2 regions of the Lactobacillus apis genome follow, and region 1 is predicted to be linked to the other one. Evidence: predicted binding sites of a transcription regulator. Region 1 holds the regulator's gene; the other holds the start of a gene.
The links. Region 1 encodes HrcA, which represses chaperone genes, less so after heat shock. Its sites were predicted from a motif close to TTAGCACTCNNNNNNNNNGAGTGCTAA; they were not measured.
Positions count from the first base shown of each region.

Region 2: clpP (ATP-dependent Clp endopeptidase proteolytic subunit ClpP) is a predicted target of HrcA. The motif match lies at 4,264-4,290, and genes of this name have one in related genera.

Region 1 covers NZ_CP029476.1:915,082-923,488, forward strand. Annotated here, with positions in the region: gene lepA (translation elongation factor 4) at 1-585, opposite strand, end outside; gene dnaJ (molecular chaperone DnaJ) at 726-1,865, opposite strand; gene dnaK (molecular chaperone DnaK) at 1,944-3,794, opposite strand; gene grpE (nucleotide exchange factor GrpE) at 3,813-4,394, opposite strand; gene hrcA (heat-inducible transcriptional repressor HrcA) at 4,407-5,456, opposite strand; gene ribF (riboflavin biosynthesis protein RibF) at 5,593-6,525, opposite strand; gene truB (tRNA pseudouridine(55) synthase TruB) at 6,546-7,439, opposite strand; gene DKL56_RS04470 (ribosome-binding factor A) at 7,483-7,845, opposite strand; gene infB (translation initiation factor IF-2) at 7,864-8,407, opposite strand, start outside.
Region 2 covers NZ_CP029476.1:537,284-545,690, forward strand. Annotated here, with positions in the region: gene uvrA (excinuclease ABC subunit UvrA) at 1-55, shown strand, start outside; gene DKL56_RS02665 (HdeD family acid-resistance protein) at 106-648, shown strand; gene rapZ (RNase adapter RapZ) at 737-1,615, shown strand; gene DKL56_RS02675 (gluconeogenesis factor YvcK family protein) at 1,620-2,654, shown strand; gene whiA (DNA-binding protein WhiA) at 2,658-3,593, shown strand; gene clpP (ATP-dependent Clp endopeptidase proteolytic subunit ClpP) at 3,648-4,232, opposite strand; gene DKL56_RS02690 (GW dipeptide domain-containing protein) at 4,404-6,143, shown strand; gene DKL56_RS02695 (Fur family transcriptional regulator) at 6,174-6,626, opposite strand; gene DKL56_RS02700 (APC family permease) at 6,724-8,163, opposite strand; gene DKL56_RS02705 (LBA0864 family S-layer associated protein) at 8,324-8,407, shown strand, end outside.

The sequences.
Region 1 (8,407 bases):
GTCACCTGACGGAGCAGGAATATCCTTTACGATCCGTTCAAGTAATTCGTCAATTCCCTGTCCAGTCTTACCAGAAACCTCGGCAGCGTCTGAAGCGTCAAGACCTAGCATTTCAGTGATCTCTTCCTTAGCCTGCTCTGGATTTGCGGAAGGTAAGTCAATTTTATTGATTACTGGCAAAATTTCCAGATCGTCATCAATTGCTAAATATGTATTAGCTAACGTCTGTGCTTGAACCCCCTGAGAAGCGTCTACAACCAGCAGTGCTCCTTCACAGGCGGCCAAAGAACGCGAAACTTCATAAGAAAAATCGACGTGTCCTGGTGTATCAATTAAGTGGAAAATATAGTCTTCACCATTTTTAGCATGATACTTAATTTCTACGGAGTTCATTTTGATGGTAATACCACGTTGACGCTCAAGTGGCATGTCATCCAGCATTTGATTTTTTAATTGTCGTTCCGAAACTGTATCAGTCAGCTCTAAAATTCGATCAGCAATTGTTGATTTTCCGTGATCAATATGTGCCACAATAGAAAAATTGCGAATGTGTTCTTGATAATCTTGTAATTTTTTAATATCCATAAATTGCACCCTTTACTCTATCTTTCCTATTATAGCAAATTCGCTAAAAGGGATAAAACTTTTAATTGCCATCTCAGCTAATCTTTTAATCCCGCTTAAACAAAAAAGCAACAAGTTATTAAACTCATTGCTTTGATAGTTTATTGTAATTTATCTTTTAAGCGTTCAAAGAAACCCTTCTCCTGTGGGGTAATTGATCCTCCACCGGCTTTGACAAATTCAACCAGTGCTTCTCTTTGCTTTTCATTAATTGACTTAGGAATCTGAACCTGAACCGTGGTTACTTGGTCACCATTACCGTTGCCACGTAAGTATGGTACACCTTCACCATGTAAAGTGAACTTCTTATTTGGCTGAGTACCAGCTGGAATCTTCAACTTCTTTTCACCATGGACGGTTTTAACGTTAATTTCATCACCCAAAGTAGCTTGTGCAAATGAAATCGGTACTGTTGTATAAATTGTGTTACCACTACGTTCAAATTCTTTTGAAGGCTTAATTCGATAACTGATGTATAGGTCCCCGTAAGGTCCACCATTTTTACCAGCTTCACCTTGACCTTCATAGCGCAATTGTTGGCCATTATCAATGCCTGCAGGAATATTAACTTCAATCGTATTCTTGCCATCAACAACACCATTACCATGACATGTCTGACATGGATGCTCAATAATTACACCACGGCCATGACACTTGTCACATGTCGTTTGTCTTCGTACAACACCAACTAAAGACTGTTGCGTAATGGTCATATAACCAGTTCCTTGACACTTGTCACATGTTGTTGGATGTGTTCCTTTTTCAGCGCCACTACCCTGACAAGTTGAACAGGTTTCGCTACGAGTATATGAAACCTGAGTCTTCTTACCAGTAATTGCATCCATAAAATCAATGGTTAAAGTATAATCTAAATCTTCGCCCCTAGTAGGTGCAGTTGGATCAACATGTTGCTGACGCGCACCATTACCAAAGATATCACCGAAAATATCGCTAAAGTCACCAAAACCACTGAAGTCACCATAGCCCTGACCTGCTCCACCGCCAAAGCCACCTTGACCATTTACACCAGCAGAACCAAATTGGTCATACTGTGCGCGCTTTTGTTGGTCATGAAGAACTTCATAAGCTTCATTAATTTTCTTATACTTTTCTTCAGCACCTGGCTCATGGTTTATATCAGGGTGATACTTTTTAGCTAATTTACGGTAAGCAGAGTTGATTTCTTTATCACTGGCATCACGACTAACACCTAGCACGTCATAATAATCTTCTTGTGCCATCTAAAAGCTCCTTACTTTACAAAAGAAAAGAACTACTATTGCGGCAGTTCTTTTCTAATTTATTTAATTATAAACCCTTTACTTGTCTGGGTCTACTTTATGAAATTCACCTTCGTCAGCAGAACCACCTGTTGAATTGCCATCTTGTGAACCAGGGTTTTGAGGACCAGCTTGGCCTTCAGCACCTTGAGCACCACCATTAGCTTGGTAAAGCTTAACAGCCAAGTCTTGAGCAACCTTAGATAATTCATCCTTCTTGGTCTTCATTTCGTCCAAGTTGTTATCTTTTTGAGCCTTCTTTAAAACTTCAAGAGCATCTTTGACTTTCTTAGTATCTTCTTCAGATACTTTATCCTTAACATCTTCCAAAGTCTTTTCAGTTGAGAAGATTAATTGGTCAACTTCGTTACGAAGATCAACTTCTTCTTTCTTCTTCTTGTCTTCTTCAGCATGCTCTTCAGCTTCTTTTTGCATCTTTTGAATTTCTTCATCAGACAAACCAGATGAACTCTTGATAGTAATCTTTTGTTCCTTACCAGTACCCATATCCTTAGCAGATACGTTAACGATACCGTTCTTGTCGATATCGAAAGTAACTTGAATTTGAGGAACACCACGAGGAGCTGCAGGAATATCTGTTAATTCAAAACGACCTAAAGTCTTGTCATCTGCAGCCATTGGACGTTCACCTTGTAAAACATGAACATCTACGGCTGGTTGATTATCAGCAGCTGTTGAGAAGATTTGACTCTTTGAAGTTGGGATAGTTGTGTTCTTTTCGATCAACTTAGTGAAGACACCACCCATGGTTTCAATACCAAGTGAAAGTGGAGTAACATCAAGTAAAACAACATCCTTAACGTCACCTGAAATGACACCACCTTGAATTGCGGCACCTAGGGCAACAGCTTCATCAGGGTTAATTGAGTGATCAGGGTCTTTGCCAGCCCATCTCTTTACAGCTTCTTGAACAGCTGGAATACGAGTTGAACCACCATTTAAGATAACTTTGTCAATGTCATTTACAGTTAAATCTGCATCCTTTAAGGCATTATCAAATGGAATCTTTGTACGGTCAACCAAATCAGCAGTTAATTCATCAAATTTAGCACGAGTTAAATCTGTTTCAAGGTGAAGTGGACCTGATTCGCCTGCTGAGATGAATGGAAGTGAGATGTGAGTTGAAGATACTCCAGATAAGTCTTTCTTAGCCTTTTCAGCAGCATCCTTTAGACGTTGCAAAGCCATCTTATCTTTAGAAAGATCAACACCATTTTCATCCTTAAAGTTTTGAACTAGCCAATCGATAATCTTGTTATCAAAGTCGTCACCACCAAGGTTAGTATCACCGTTTGTTGACAATACTTGGAAGACGCCATCACCTAATTGCAAAACTGAAACATCGAAAGTACCACCACCAAGGTCGTATACTAAAACTTTTTCATCTTCTGCATCTTTATCAAGCCCATAAGCAAGTGAAGAAGCAGTAGGTTCGTTGATGATTCTCTTAACATCTAAACCAGCAATCTTACCAGCATCCTTAGTTGCTTGACGTTGTGCATCATTGAAGTATGCAGGAACTGTAATAACAGCTTCAGTAACCTTTTCACCTAAGTAGTCTTCAGAAAACTTCTTAATGTATTGCAAAATCATTGCTGAAATTTCTTGAGGAGTATAAGCTTTATCACCAATTTTAACTTTGTAGTCAGCTTCGCCCATGTGACGCTTGATTGATGAAATTGTGTTTGGGTTGGTGATTGCTTGTCTCTTAGCAACTTCACCAACTTGAATTTCACCATCTTTAAAAGCAACAACAGATGGAGTAGTACGATTACCTTCTGGGTTAGTAATAATCTTAGGTTCTTTTCCTTCAAGAACTGCAACTGCTGAGTTAGTAGTTCCTAAGTCAATACCGATAACTTTTGACATTAATAATCATCCTTTCAATTATTGAGCAACAACAACCATTGCTGGTCTTAATGTGCGATCTTTATATAAATATCCCTTTTGTAGAACCTGAACGACATGATCTTTTTGATCATCGGATTCAGCTGCAACAGTCTGAACTGCTTGATGTAAGTTCGGATCAAACTGTGCTTTTTCAGCATCAATCTCGCTAATTCCATGATCCTTCATGGCTTTAACAAGCGCATCCAAAGTCATTTGAACACCCTTTTTAAGTTGACGCGAAGCCTCATCATCTACCTTAGTTTCCAATGCTCTTTCTAAATTATCCATCGCTGGTAAAATATCTTTAGCTAAGGATTGTGACTCATACTTAATCAATTGAGCACGTTCATTGTTGTAGCGATTTTGCATATTCTGCATTTCCGCTTGACTACGAAGGTACTTGTCTTCTAGTTCTTTTTGTTCTTCTTTTATTTTTGCTAATTCTGTTTCAAGCTTCTTCGAAGTCTCAGGTTTCTTACTTTTATCTGTAGTATTAGCCTTTGTATCAGACTTTTTTTCTTCAGCTTTAGTTTGATCTTTGTTTAGATCTTTTTCACTAGCATATTTTTCTTTACTCACGGCTAACCTCCTTTATTTGAATCTACCATAATACTCAAGTAGTTTCTTAGCAAGTTCATTTCTAAAATATTCCAAAAGACCAATTACTTGCGAATATGGCATATTGTTAGGACCAAGTAAAGCAATTACGCCTTTACCATGTGAACCAACACTATATTCCGCAGTGAGCAGGCTATAGTCCTTAAGTAAATCACTTGGCAAATCTGAACCCATACTAACACGAATTGGATACTTACCACTGTCTGAGTTCATACATTGATCAACCATATCTGAAATCAAATCATTGTGATCAATTAACTCATAAACAGAGCGTAAACTTGAGACATCATCCAAAGAAGTATTATTAAGTAAATTAATCTGACCATCAACATACATTTGCTCACTTGTAGCATCTTTAATGACGTCTTCAACCAACTCAAGTAAGTCACTTGCATGAGAATTAGCAAGCTTCTTACCCAAAGTTCGATTAAGCAAAGATGATGTAACCTCATTTAGCGTTTTGCCAATTAACTCATCGTTAATCATTCGGACTGCTTTTTCAATTTCATCACCACTGATGTTACGTGGCAAGTTATAAACTTGGTTGTGAACATCACCATCACTAGTAACTAAAATTGCCATCACTTGTCTATTAATTAAAGAGACAATTCTAAAACCAGTTATTGTGATATCATTATTTTCTGGCCCTTCTGCAAAAGCTGTGTAATTAGTCAAATCAGATAAAATCTTTGCTGCTTCTTGAACAATTTCATTAACTTGATGAAATGGTTGATCAAGTTGACTAACAATTCTCTTGTAAACAGAGGATGGTATCTTAAGTGGCTCAAGCAAGTTGTCTAAATAGTACCGATAACCGTCCATCGACGGAATTCGTCCACTTGAAAGATGTGTTTTTTCAAGAAGACCCTTATCTTCAAGCACAGCCATTTCATTTCGAATTGTCGCACTTGAGACTTTCATCGGTAACTGATTCATCACTGTTTTTGAGCCAACAGGATCATGCGTCTGAGTAAAATCATTAATAATTGTTTTTAAAATTAATTCTTGACGTTCGGTCAACATAAATATCGCCCTCACTTTTAGCACTCATACTTTTTTGGTGCTAACAATTATTATGATACTAGCTTTTAGCAGAATGTCAAGCTGAGTGCTAATTTTTCCGCAATTAATTTTAACTTGAATTACTGTTTAACTAAAATTAACTTTGCTGAGCAAAATAAGCCTTAATTTCGGTCTCGTCTGCTTCCATTTGTTTCTTTAAATCATCCAAATTAGCAAATTTAATTTCACCACGTGTATACTTGTACCATTTAATAGTCATTTTTTTGCCATAGGCCTCTTCATCAAAGCCAAATAAATTTGATTCAATTAAAACTTTTTTTCCATCGCCGATAGTTACATTGTATCCAACACTAGTCATTGAATCATACCAATGCCCATCAATCTTTGTTTTTGTGGCATAAACACCAATTTTTGGAATAACCTTATTATCTTGCCAAACCAAATTAGCAGTTGGAAAACCGAGCTTATGCCCGTTGCGCAAACCATGACCAATTTTTCCAGACATCATATATGGAAAGCCAAGAAGTTCATTAGCTAGTTCCATGTCACCATTAACAATGGCTTTTTTTATTTCAGTAGAACCAATTTTTTGTCCACCATATGACTGCTGTGGCACATTGACGATATCGAATCTGCCTTTAGCAAACTTAGAAAAATTTTCCATATTTGCTACGTCTTTTGGACCATATGTATAATCAAATCCGGCTACGGCTGTATCTGTTTCAAGTTTTACAATAATTTCATCAACAAACTGTTGAGCACTTAACTTACAAAAAGCATCACTAAAGTGCATTACCAAAAGATAATCGACATTCAATTTTTCCATTTTGTATGCTTTTTCGTCTAAGCTATCGATATAGCTAACATCTGCTTTTTGATAAACTGACTTGGGATGACGGTCAAATGTCATCACTGCAAGAGGAAGCTTTTTCTCAGTTGCTTTTTCTCTAGCAGTTCTAATTAAATGTTGATGACCACGATGTACGCCATCAAAAAAGCCCAAAGCAAGCACAATCTTAGTAGGGAAAATATTCTCCTTAATTGGATAAGTTAAATGGATAATTTGCACAATAAAGCCTTCATTTCATCTTATTGGTTTTGTAATAGCATTAAAAACGGATGATACATATGGTCATCCTTTTCGTATATTGCTTTAATGCTATTATTGTACCTTAACGCAACTTTTTTTGCATTCGTTTTCAAAACTATTGCATTACCATTTTTCACCTTAAGCCATTGCGGATCATTCAAGTTGATACTTTCATAATCCTTGAAAAAGGCATCAATTGGTTGAATAAAATCGGCAATCTTTTCCGGTGCATTAATTACTTCATCCAATTTAACTGCTTGGCTCAAATCAAAACCTGAACTAGCAGTTCTTCTCAATGATTCCATAACTGCAGGAACATTCAATTCAGTTTTAAGATCGTTGACCAGAGACCTGACATATGTGCCCTTACTACATTCAATCTGAAAGTCAAAACTTTCCTCACCTTTTTCCTTATCAAAGGTTGGATCATTTTTAATATCATATTGATAAACTTGCACCTGCCGCCTTGGTCGCTCTACTTCAATACCAGCACGGGCATATTCATATAAATGCTTACCATTAACGCGAACAGCAGAATAAATTGGCGGAACCTGTTCAATTTCTCCCACAAAGCTTTGCATTGCTTGTTGGATAGCTTCCTTTGAAATTGGGGCTGTGATTTTTTCACTTTCTAAAACTGTCCCACTTACATCATAACTATCAGTCGCATAACCAATAATTCCTGTGCCTTCATACTTTTTATTCTGTGTGTGCATTAATTCAATTAGCTTAGTAGCTTGGCCAATTGCAATTGGCAGTACACCTGTCACATCTGGATCTAGTGTACCAGCATGACCAATTTTTCTGATATGTAATGCTTTTCGCAAATGATAGACAACATCAGCACTTGTCATGCCTTTATCTTTGTCGATTACTAAAATTCCGTTTATCATATTTTCCTATTCCATAAAAAAAGCGCTCGCAAGCGCTTCTTAATTAATTATTGCGATCCTCATCTTGCTTCTTTACTTCAGCAATCAAACGGTCAATCTTACTACCATATTTAACTGAATTATCGCGTTTAAAAATCAGCTCAGGAACTTTATAGACTGTCAACACTTGTCCTAACAGGTGTCTCATCATCCCTTTTGTTTTTTCTAAACCAGCTGCAGCTTCCTCTTCCTTTTTAACACTTTCAGAAAGAATACTGTAATAAATAGTTGCATATGATAGATCATTAGTGCATTCAACTGCTGTAATTGTAACATCACTTACACGCGGATCACGAATATTTTTCCGCAAAATTTTAGTTAATTCACGGAGGATTTCTCCTTCAACACGACCTACTCTGTGTTTCATGTTTTCCTCCTAGTTAAACTAGTTGTTAGGCTTTACCTCTTGTTGCTCAACGGCTTCAAGTTCATCGCCTACTTTAATATCATTGTAGCCTTCTATGGTTAAACCACAATCAAATCCTTGCTTAACAATTTTGGCATCATCTTTAAAGTGTTTCAGAGAAGCTACTTTACCTGAGTAAATAACCACGCCATCACGTATTAAGTTGACATCAGCATCACGAGAAACGTAACCTGAATCAACAAATGCACCGGCAATTGTACCAACCTTTGAAACCTTCCAAGTTTCACGAACAGTTAGATTACCAACAACCTTGTCTTCGTATGTTGGTTCAAGCATACCTTGCATAGCGGCCTTAACATCATCAATTGCTTTATAGATAATACTGTACAAACGAATATCAACACCATCAGCTTCGGCCTGTGATTTGGCAGTTGCCGTTGGACGAACATTGAACCCAATGATAAATGCGTTAGAAGCTCCAGCAAGTGTAACGTCTGATTCATTAACAGCACCTACACCAGCGTGAATAATATTAACGCGAACGCCTTCAACTTCAATCTTT
Region 2 (8,407 bases), 380 kb from region 1:
TCTTAAACGAGACACTGCGCTAACTAAAGAAGCAGCGAAAAAAGCAAAGAAATAGTATTTATTTACATATAAAAAGTGTAAAATATCGGACAGGGAGGAATAGAAATGGATAATTTTTCAAATTACAGAGAAAGACGCGGCTTTAATTGGGCTGCACTTATCTCCGGCATATTAATGATTATTGCAGGAGTATTTTTAATTAGTCACCCCAATAAGGCTTTACATGCATTTGTCTTGCTGTTTGCGATTATTTCAATAGTCCAAGGTTTTGTCTGGCTCGCATTTTATAGTCGCTTTCGTTATTTTGTTTCCTTTAGTTGGATTTCAATCGTCACGGGGGTTTTGGATATCATCATTGGTATTTTATTCCTCTATTCATACGATGCAGCGGGTTTAACCATTGCATACTTATTTGCCTTCTGGTTCCTGTTTGATTCAATTTCTGGAATTATTTTCACGTGGCATTTACGCAGTTTATCTGGTTTTTATTTCTGGGTAAACATGATACTGAATATTTTCGGGCTCTTGATTGCAGTAGGATTAATGTTCAACCCAATGCTTTCAGCATTGACATTAATTTTGCTCGTTGCCTTCTGGCTATTTATTTTTGGAATAAGCGAAGTAATTGCAGCATTTGCTCATAGATAAAGATTGAAAAAGTTCGTAATGAACTTTTTTTTTGACCTGAAATGTGAAACACCCGGTATGTTATAATTTGAGTAGAGGGGAGTGCAACATGACTAATAATAAAAAACAATTGTTGATTGTCACTGGAATGAGTGGGGCTGGAAAGACTGTCGTTTCACATTCCTTAGAAGACATGGGATACTTTGTTGTTGATAATTTGCCTCCAACCTTACTTTCAAGTTTTTGGGATTTAATTGTCAACTCGGATGATTATTCTAAAGTAGCAGTGGTAATCGATTTAAGAGTGCGCAGTTTCTATAAGGACTTAATAAATGAAATAAGTTCACTTGAGGATAATAGCTGTGTTCAAACACGGATTATCTTTTTGGATGCTTCGGATGATATATTGGTTGCTCGCTATAAAGAAACAAGGCGCGTTCCTCCACTAGTTCATGGTGGGAGGCTACTTGATGGCATTATTGAAGAGCGACATATTCTTGCAGGAATTAAAAATCGTGCTAATGACATTATTGACACGTCAAACCTTACTCCTCAAGAATTAAAAGAAAAAATGTTTGAAGAATTTAGTGATCAAGAAAAGCAGCCATTTTCAATTGAAGTTCTTTCTTTTGGCTTTAAATATGGTCTGCCAATTGATGCTGATCTTGTGATAGATGTACGCTTTTTACCAAATCCATTTTATATTTCTGAATTACGACCTTTCACGGGACTTGATCAACGAGTTTTCGATTATGTGATGGATAAAGATATTACACAAGTATTTTATGAAAAACTGTTAGATTTATTGAGAACAGCCATGCCTGGGTATATTAAAGAGGGAAAGAGCAAGTTAACTATTGCGATTGGCTGTACAGGTGGTCAACACCGTAGTGTAGCAATTGCTAGGCAGCTTGCACATGATTTGTCACAAGACTATCCAGTTGATATAACTCATCGCGAAATTAGCAGGTATACCAGAAAAAGGTGAAAATATGACATATAGCGATTCAAAAGTGATTAGGGTAACGAGAAGTAGAAGACCCAAAATTGTTGTAATTGGTGGCGGAACGGGTCTACCAGTTGTTTTGAGTGCGTTAAAAGAACAAGATGCGCAAATCACAGCAATTGTGACAGTTTCAGATGATGGCGGCTCTTCTGGAACAATTCGTAACTTCATTAATGTTGTTCCACCTGGTGATATTCGTAACGTATTAGTTTCTCTAAGCGACATACCACAAGAACAAAAAGATGTTTTTCAATACCGTTTCGATTCATCAGACTCATTTTTCTCGGGACATGCGATAGGTAATTTGATTATTGCTGCTTTAAATGAAATGCATGGTAATATTTTTGACGCTGTCCAATCATTGTCAAAAATGATGCGTGTTGATGGACATGTTTTTCCAGCTTCCAACGAGCCTTTAACATTGAATGCGGAATTTATTGACGGGACAATCCAAGCGGGAGAAAAGGAAATAACTAACAAGGACAAGCGAATCAAGCGTGTTTGGGTAACAGATACGAATTCTAATAAAGAACCGGAGGCTGTTTCACCTGTTCTGGACGCAATAATGCAAGCTGATGCGGTTGTTTTGGGTCCAGGAAGCTTATTCACTTCAATTCTTCCTAATTTGATGATACCTAATCTCGGTGAGGCTGTTAGAAAAACAAAAGCAGAAGTTATTTATATTTGTAATATCATGACTCAACTTGGCGAGACTGATCACTTCTCCGACTGTGATCATGTTGACGTTATCAACAAGCATCTTGGTGGTCATTATGTAAACACAACTTTGGTTAATGGTGCCAAAATTGACATGTCAAAATTTAATCCTAAGGATTATGATGCCTACATTGAGCCCGTTAAAAATGACTATGCTGGCTTGCGAAAGCAAGGCTGCCGGGTAATCACAGATGACTTCATTGACCAACGAAGCGGCCTTGTGTTCCATGATGGTGAAAAAGTGGCAAACGAGATAATTAATCGTGCATTTACGGCAATGTCGACCAGAAAGACTACGGAATAACCAATGGCAAGTTATGCAAGTGAAGTAAAGAAGGAACTTACCTCCTTACCAATTCATCCTGAGCACGCAAAGGCTGAATTAGCTGCTTTTTTGCGGATGAACGGTGTTTTAAATTATCATGACCGTATGTTTAGTCTTGATATCACAACTGAAAACCCAGCAATTGCTCGACGAATTTTTTCTTTAATAAAAACAGCGTATCGTGTAGAACCGTTATTAATCGTTTCGCGTAAAATGAAACTAAAGAAAAATAACCAGTATTTGGTGCGCCTGCAAAATCATGTCAAAGAAATTTTGACTAATTTGGAAATTTTAGCGCCTGATTCGGGTTTAATCACGCGAATACCTAAAAGAATAATTGATTCGCGCGAGGGGGCAATGTCGTATTTGCGTGGTGCTTTCTTAGCAAGTGGGAGTGTAAATAATCCGGAAACAAGCAGGTATCACTTGGAAATATATTCTGCTTATGAAGATCACAACAATGATTTATTAGAACTAATGAATCATTATTTTAATCTTAACGCCAAAACAATTAGTAGAAGGCGAGGTTATATAGTCTATCTCAAAGAAGCAGAGAAAATTGGCGATTTTCTTCATGTTGTTGGTGCGGTCAACGCAATGCTATCCTTTGAGGACTTAAGAATTATGCGTGATATGCGCAATTCGGTTAATCGCTTAGTTAATTGTGACACGGCAAATTTGAAAAAGACTGCTAATGCAGCTGCTAAACAAGTTGAGGATATTGAACTAATAGAACGCAAAATCGGGCTTGAAAATATTCCAGAAAAGCTGCAGGGAATCGCAAGATTGCGGCTGGCCAATCCGGAACTGTCATTAAAAGAGATTGCTCAGCAAGTTCCAGATGGACCTATTTCAAAATCAGGTGCAAATCATCGTTTTGCTAAACTACATGAAATGGCACAGAAATTAGAAGAATAAAAAAGATCTCCGAGCTATTTAGCTTGGAGATCTTTTAGTTTAATTAGTATCTAACTACTTCTTTTGGTTGACCATAATTTCATCAATTAAGCCATAATCCTTTGCTTCTTCAGCAGTTAGGTAGTTATCACGTTCAGTATCTTTCTGAATCTTTTCAAGTGGTTGACCAGTAGTTTCGTGAAGAATCTTATTGATCTTTTCACGGCTCTTTAAAATTTCATTAGCTGCAATTTGAATATCAGTCTGTTGGCCTTGAGCACCACCTAAAGGTTGATGAATCAATACAGTAGAGTTAGGTAAAGCAAAACGTTTACCCTTTGCACCACTGGTTAATAAAATGGAAGCCATTGAAGCTGCCATTCCGATTGCAATAGTTGATACATCTGACTTAATGAAGTTCATCGTATCCATAATTGCTAAACCAGAAGTAATTACACCACCGGGTGAGTTGATATAAAGGGAGATGTCCTTAGTGTTGTCTTGAGCATCAAGGAATAATAACTGGGCAATAATTGTATTTGCCATGTCGTCATTAATTTCTCCACTGAGCATGATAATTCGATCTTTTAGCAAACGAGAATATATGTCATAAGCGCGTTCACCACGAGCAGTTTGTTCAATAACTGTAGGTACAAGCATCTTTTTACCTCCTAAAATTAAAGTCATTTTGTTAGCACTCTAATAAGTACAGTGCTAATTAAATCACTTACATTAAATACTGTCAATGAAAGTGTATTAATTTTGTATTCTAAATTACAACGTTCTTATTATATAATACGAAGAGTAAACTAAAATATTGGAGGAATAATTTTGAAGCTTTTTAAGAAAATTGCAATTCTTACGACCACAGTGCTTGCGGGGCTAGCGTTGTCGACTGGACTTGTAATTACATCGGTTGAAGCTGATTCTAATCAGTCGCAGCAGCCAGCGCAAGGAGAAACAAAAACCACTCCTAGCAAGAATAGTAGTCAAGGCGAAAATACCGATGAGGAGAATGACAGTGGTGATCCCAATAGTCAACCTGATCCTGGTAATACCAACTCAGACAACTCGAATACCAAACAGCCACCAGTGAAAAAGAAAGCACCCAAACAAGTAATTACAGGCTATGCAATGATGACCAAAGTTGCTGGTAACAAGAACTACAAGGTTTGGGCAAACGTAAAAGATGGTAAAGTTAGCAAAAAAGTTGCTGATGGGATTAACTTTCAATATAGCCATATTCAATCAGATCAACTAATTGAAACAAAAAGTGCTCGTTACTGGAGAATTTATGTTAATGGTCGAAAAGTTGGTTATGTAAACGAAAAGTTCTTTGCTAGAAATCAAATAGCTGTGCCTAAAACAATTAGTTTGGTTAACAATGAGTTTTATGAATTTTTCACACGGGATGCAATTTCATATGCAACTAATTACATGGGCACTGTTATTAGCAATGACAATGTAAAAATTTCTCGTGAGACCATTTCTTGTGCTACTCCAAAAACCTACACAGTCAAATATACATATGGTGACGCGAAAGCAAGTGTTAAGATAACAGTTAGAAAAAGCACTACTGAAGGAATTGCTGATCCTGATGTAACTAATTCGTTCCCTGCTCAGCCTGGTACAAATGAACACCAAGCCTGGAAGACGCATTACGGTTCTTCAGTTAATTACATTAGTCCTACGGAATATACGCCTGAAACAGAATCACATACTCTAACAAGTGGTAATCTGACTTTGAAGACAAGATTTTATCAACCAGTCCTTCTCAGCGTAAAAGATCCAACCGATGATAATATTAACCGTGTTGGTCATATTCCAGAAGGCGTGACTGTTTCAAACGGCTGGGCTTATACTAGTTTATTGAGTCATACTTATTTAAGTTCTGGCCACGTTGTAGGTTATGACTTGAATAAGTTAACTAGCCCGTATAATGCGCAACATCTTTTAGATATGTCTCAAAAGGACTTTAATAATTATTCTAAGCATATCAAGGTCAGTCCATACATCCCAATTGGACATGGCCAAGCAATGGGTGCAAGTGACAAGTATATCTACGTAATTAATAATAATAATAAATTAAACGAAACAACCGATTCAGAAGAAATTGTTCAAATCCGTAAGAGTGATTTACAAATTAACAAAATTTGGACAATGAAAACTTGGGTGGGTGATCAAAATAGTCCTCGTTACTTCCACAACGGAGTAATCATGAACGATTATGAAATGTACACGGTATATCATGATACTAAGAATAATCGCTATGAATATTGGCAACTAACTCGTACTGGTGACAACTGGAATCCAAAATTAGTTGGTAAGACAGATGGCAATTTTGTTAATAACAATTCACCAGTTCAAGGTTTTGCTTATGATCCCGATCATAAGAACTTTTACTTAGCATTTAATGACTTGATCTTCAAGATTGGTCGTGACGGGACTTTAAAGGATCACTATTCATTTGATACCGGTCGTGAAATCGAAGGTATTTCTGTACATGATGGTAAACTATACGTTAACTTAGCACAGCGTGCAGAGCTATTAGTAAGTATGAACATCAATTAAATAAACTTTAAATCAAAAAAGAAGAGCAATTTAGCTCTTCTTTTTTTGATTCTTCTTTTGACATTCAGGACAAATACCAAAAATTTCTAAGTGACTTGCAGAAGTAACGTAGCCCGTTTGTTTTTCTGCTTCTGCACGCATACGATTTTCAACAGCTTCAAAGTCAGGATAATAAACGTCAGCTATGTTATCGCATTGTTTACAAATAATGTGGAAGTGGGGTTCAACAAAGTAGTCGTAATGAATTGAGTCATCACTATTTTTGATTTCGATAACAATGCCTGCATCAACTAATTTGTTTAGTGTGTTGTAGACTGTTGCTCGATAGGCTGGCTCGTCGCCGCTAATTGCTTTAAAAACAGTAGCTGCAGTAGGATGATTATGATGTGTCCGCAGATATTTTAAGATTTTAAGCCGTGGCTTAGTGACTTTCAAATTATGTTCACGTAGTAAATCTTCTGTTTCTTTTAAGTAGTTTGGCACAGTTTTCATCTCCTTAGTTTATTAAGTATAGTTTAGCATTAAATGCACAAAAAAAGTCGCCTTTTATTAGGCGACTTAATTAATCTTTAATTAGTATTTACTGTTCTTTAGCATCTTGATGGTGCTTGATCGTTGGTAAAATCATACCAAGTAAGAATAAAACGATTGGGGTAGCAATGTTTAAGCATAATGTGAATGGATCATCAGAGTACATTCCCATTAAGCAACATGCAACTGTAACAATTAATCCCCAAACACCAAGCGTATATGCAAGCCATTGATGCTTAGTCATTTCGTAGTTTTGGCCATTGTGGAACTTAGTAGCTTGCTTACGTAATGCAATGTAAGCAATGAATACCCATAAATAACGCATTGGCATCACGATAGAGTTTAATTTAACCAATTGAGCCATGACTGCTTGAGCGTTTGGCATGATAGCTTGTAAAACAATTAGACCACCGGATAAGCAAACAACCATCCAGATACCATTGATGTAGGCGCCATGCTTGTTAACTTTCAATAGCTTCTTAGGAATGTAATCTTTAGCTTCCTTACTACCTAATAGGATACGTAATGGAGCATCAATACTGATTACTAAAGCTGAGAATTGTCCAATAACGTTGCACCAAGCATAAATGTACATAAACAATCCACCAACACCGTAGTATTGGCCCAATTTGGCAAAGGCCATGTAAGGTCCGTTAGAGATGTATTCGTTTAAATTGGCGTTAACAACCTTAGGATCAAACATCATTGCCAACGCAATTGTTCCTAAAATTGCGGAAATCATAACCATTGCAGCTAAACCTAACATTGATTTAGGAAAGTTACGAGAAGGATCTTTCAACTTGTTTACATATGGTGAAATCTTTTCAGCCCCACCAACTGCGAAGACTAAAATTGATAGTGAGGTAAAGTACTTGAGGTTAAAGTCAGGTACAAAATTCTTCCAGTTCCAGCTAATATTATTAAAGCCGGCGTGAGGATTGATCATTGGTGCTGCATACATCATGATAATGAATAAAATTGACATGATGAACATTGAGGAACCAGCAATCGTTGACAATGTCTTAATAACTGGCACACCACGACTAGCTACCCAGCAGAAGAATAAAAAGACAGCAAGAGTAGCTAATTGAGTCCAGGTAGTAGGCAAACTGTCATACCAAGTAGTATTGCCAAAAATGCCCCATGACATACCTCTTAATCCACCAGTACCCTTACTTGAAATGTAAACGACATGAACAGCCCAGAAAGTCCAACCAGCATAATAAGCCCATTTTGGACCAATTGTAGCATTAATCCATGATGAGACCCCACCTTCGGAGTTTTGAAAGACAGAGCCGAGCTCACCAACCATTAGTGCATAAGGGATGAAAAACAGAAGGAAAATAATAATCCAACTGAGAATAACTTTTGTTCCATCAAAATAAATGAACCCATTAACAACATTACCAAAGCTCCAAACAATAGAGAAGGCCATAGTTGCTAGGGTGGGCCACATCATTTTTTTGGAATTTTCTTGCGATGTTTCCATAACCTAGTTCTCCTTACAGAAAAAATAATAACGTTAATATTGTAACGCAGACAATTATAAAAATCTATTTTTATTAGAATCATAGGAGCACACTATTGATTTAGCTTTTTAAAAGTGTGAAACTATCTTTATATGTATCATTAGGAGGTAGAAAGATTTAATGAAAAAAAAGTTTATAAGTAAATTGCTAGTTGCTTGCTCAATTTTGCTAACTAGCTTATTTGTTGGGAGTAATACAACTGAA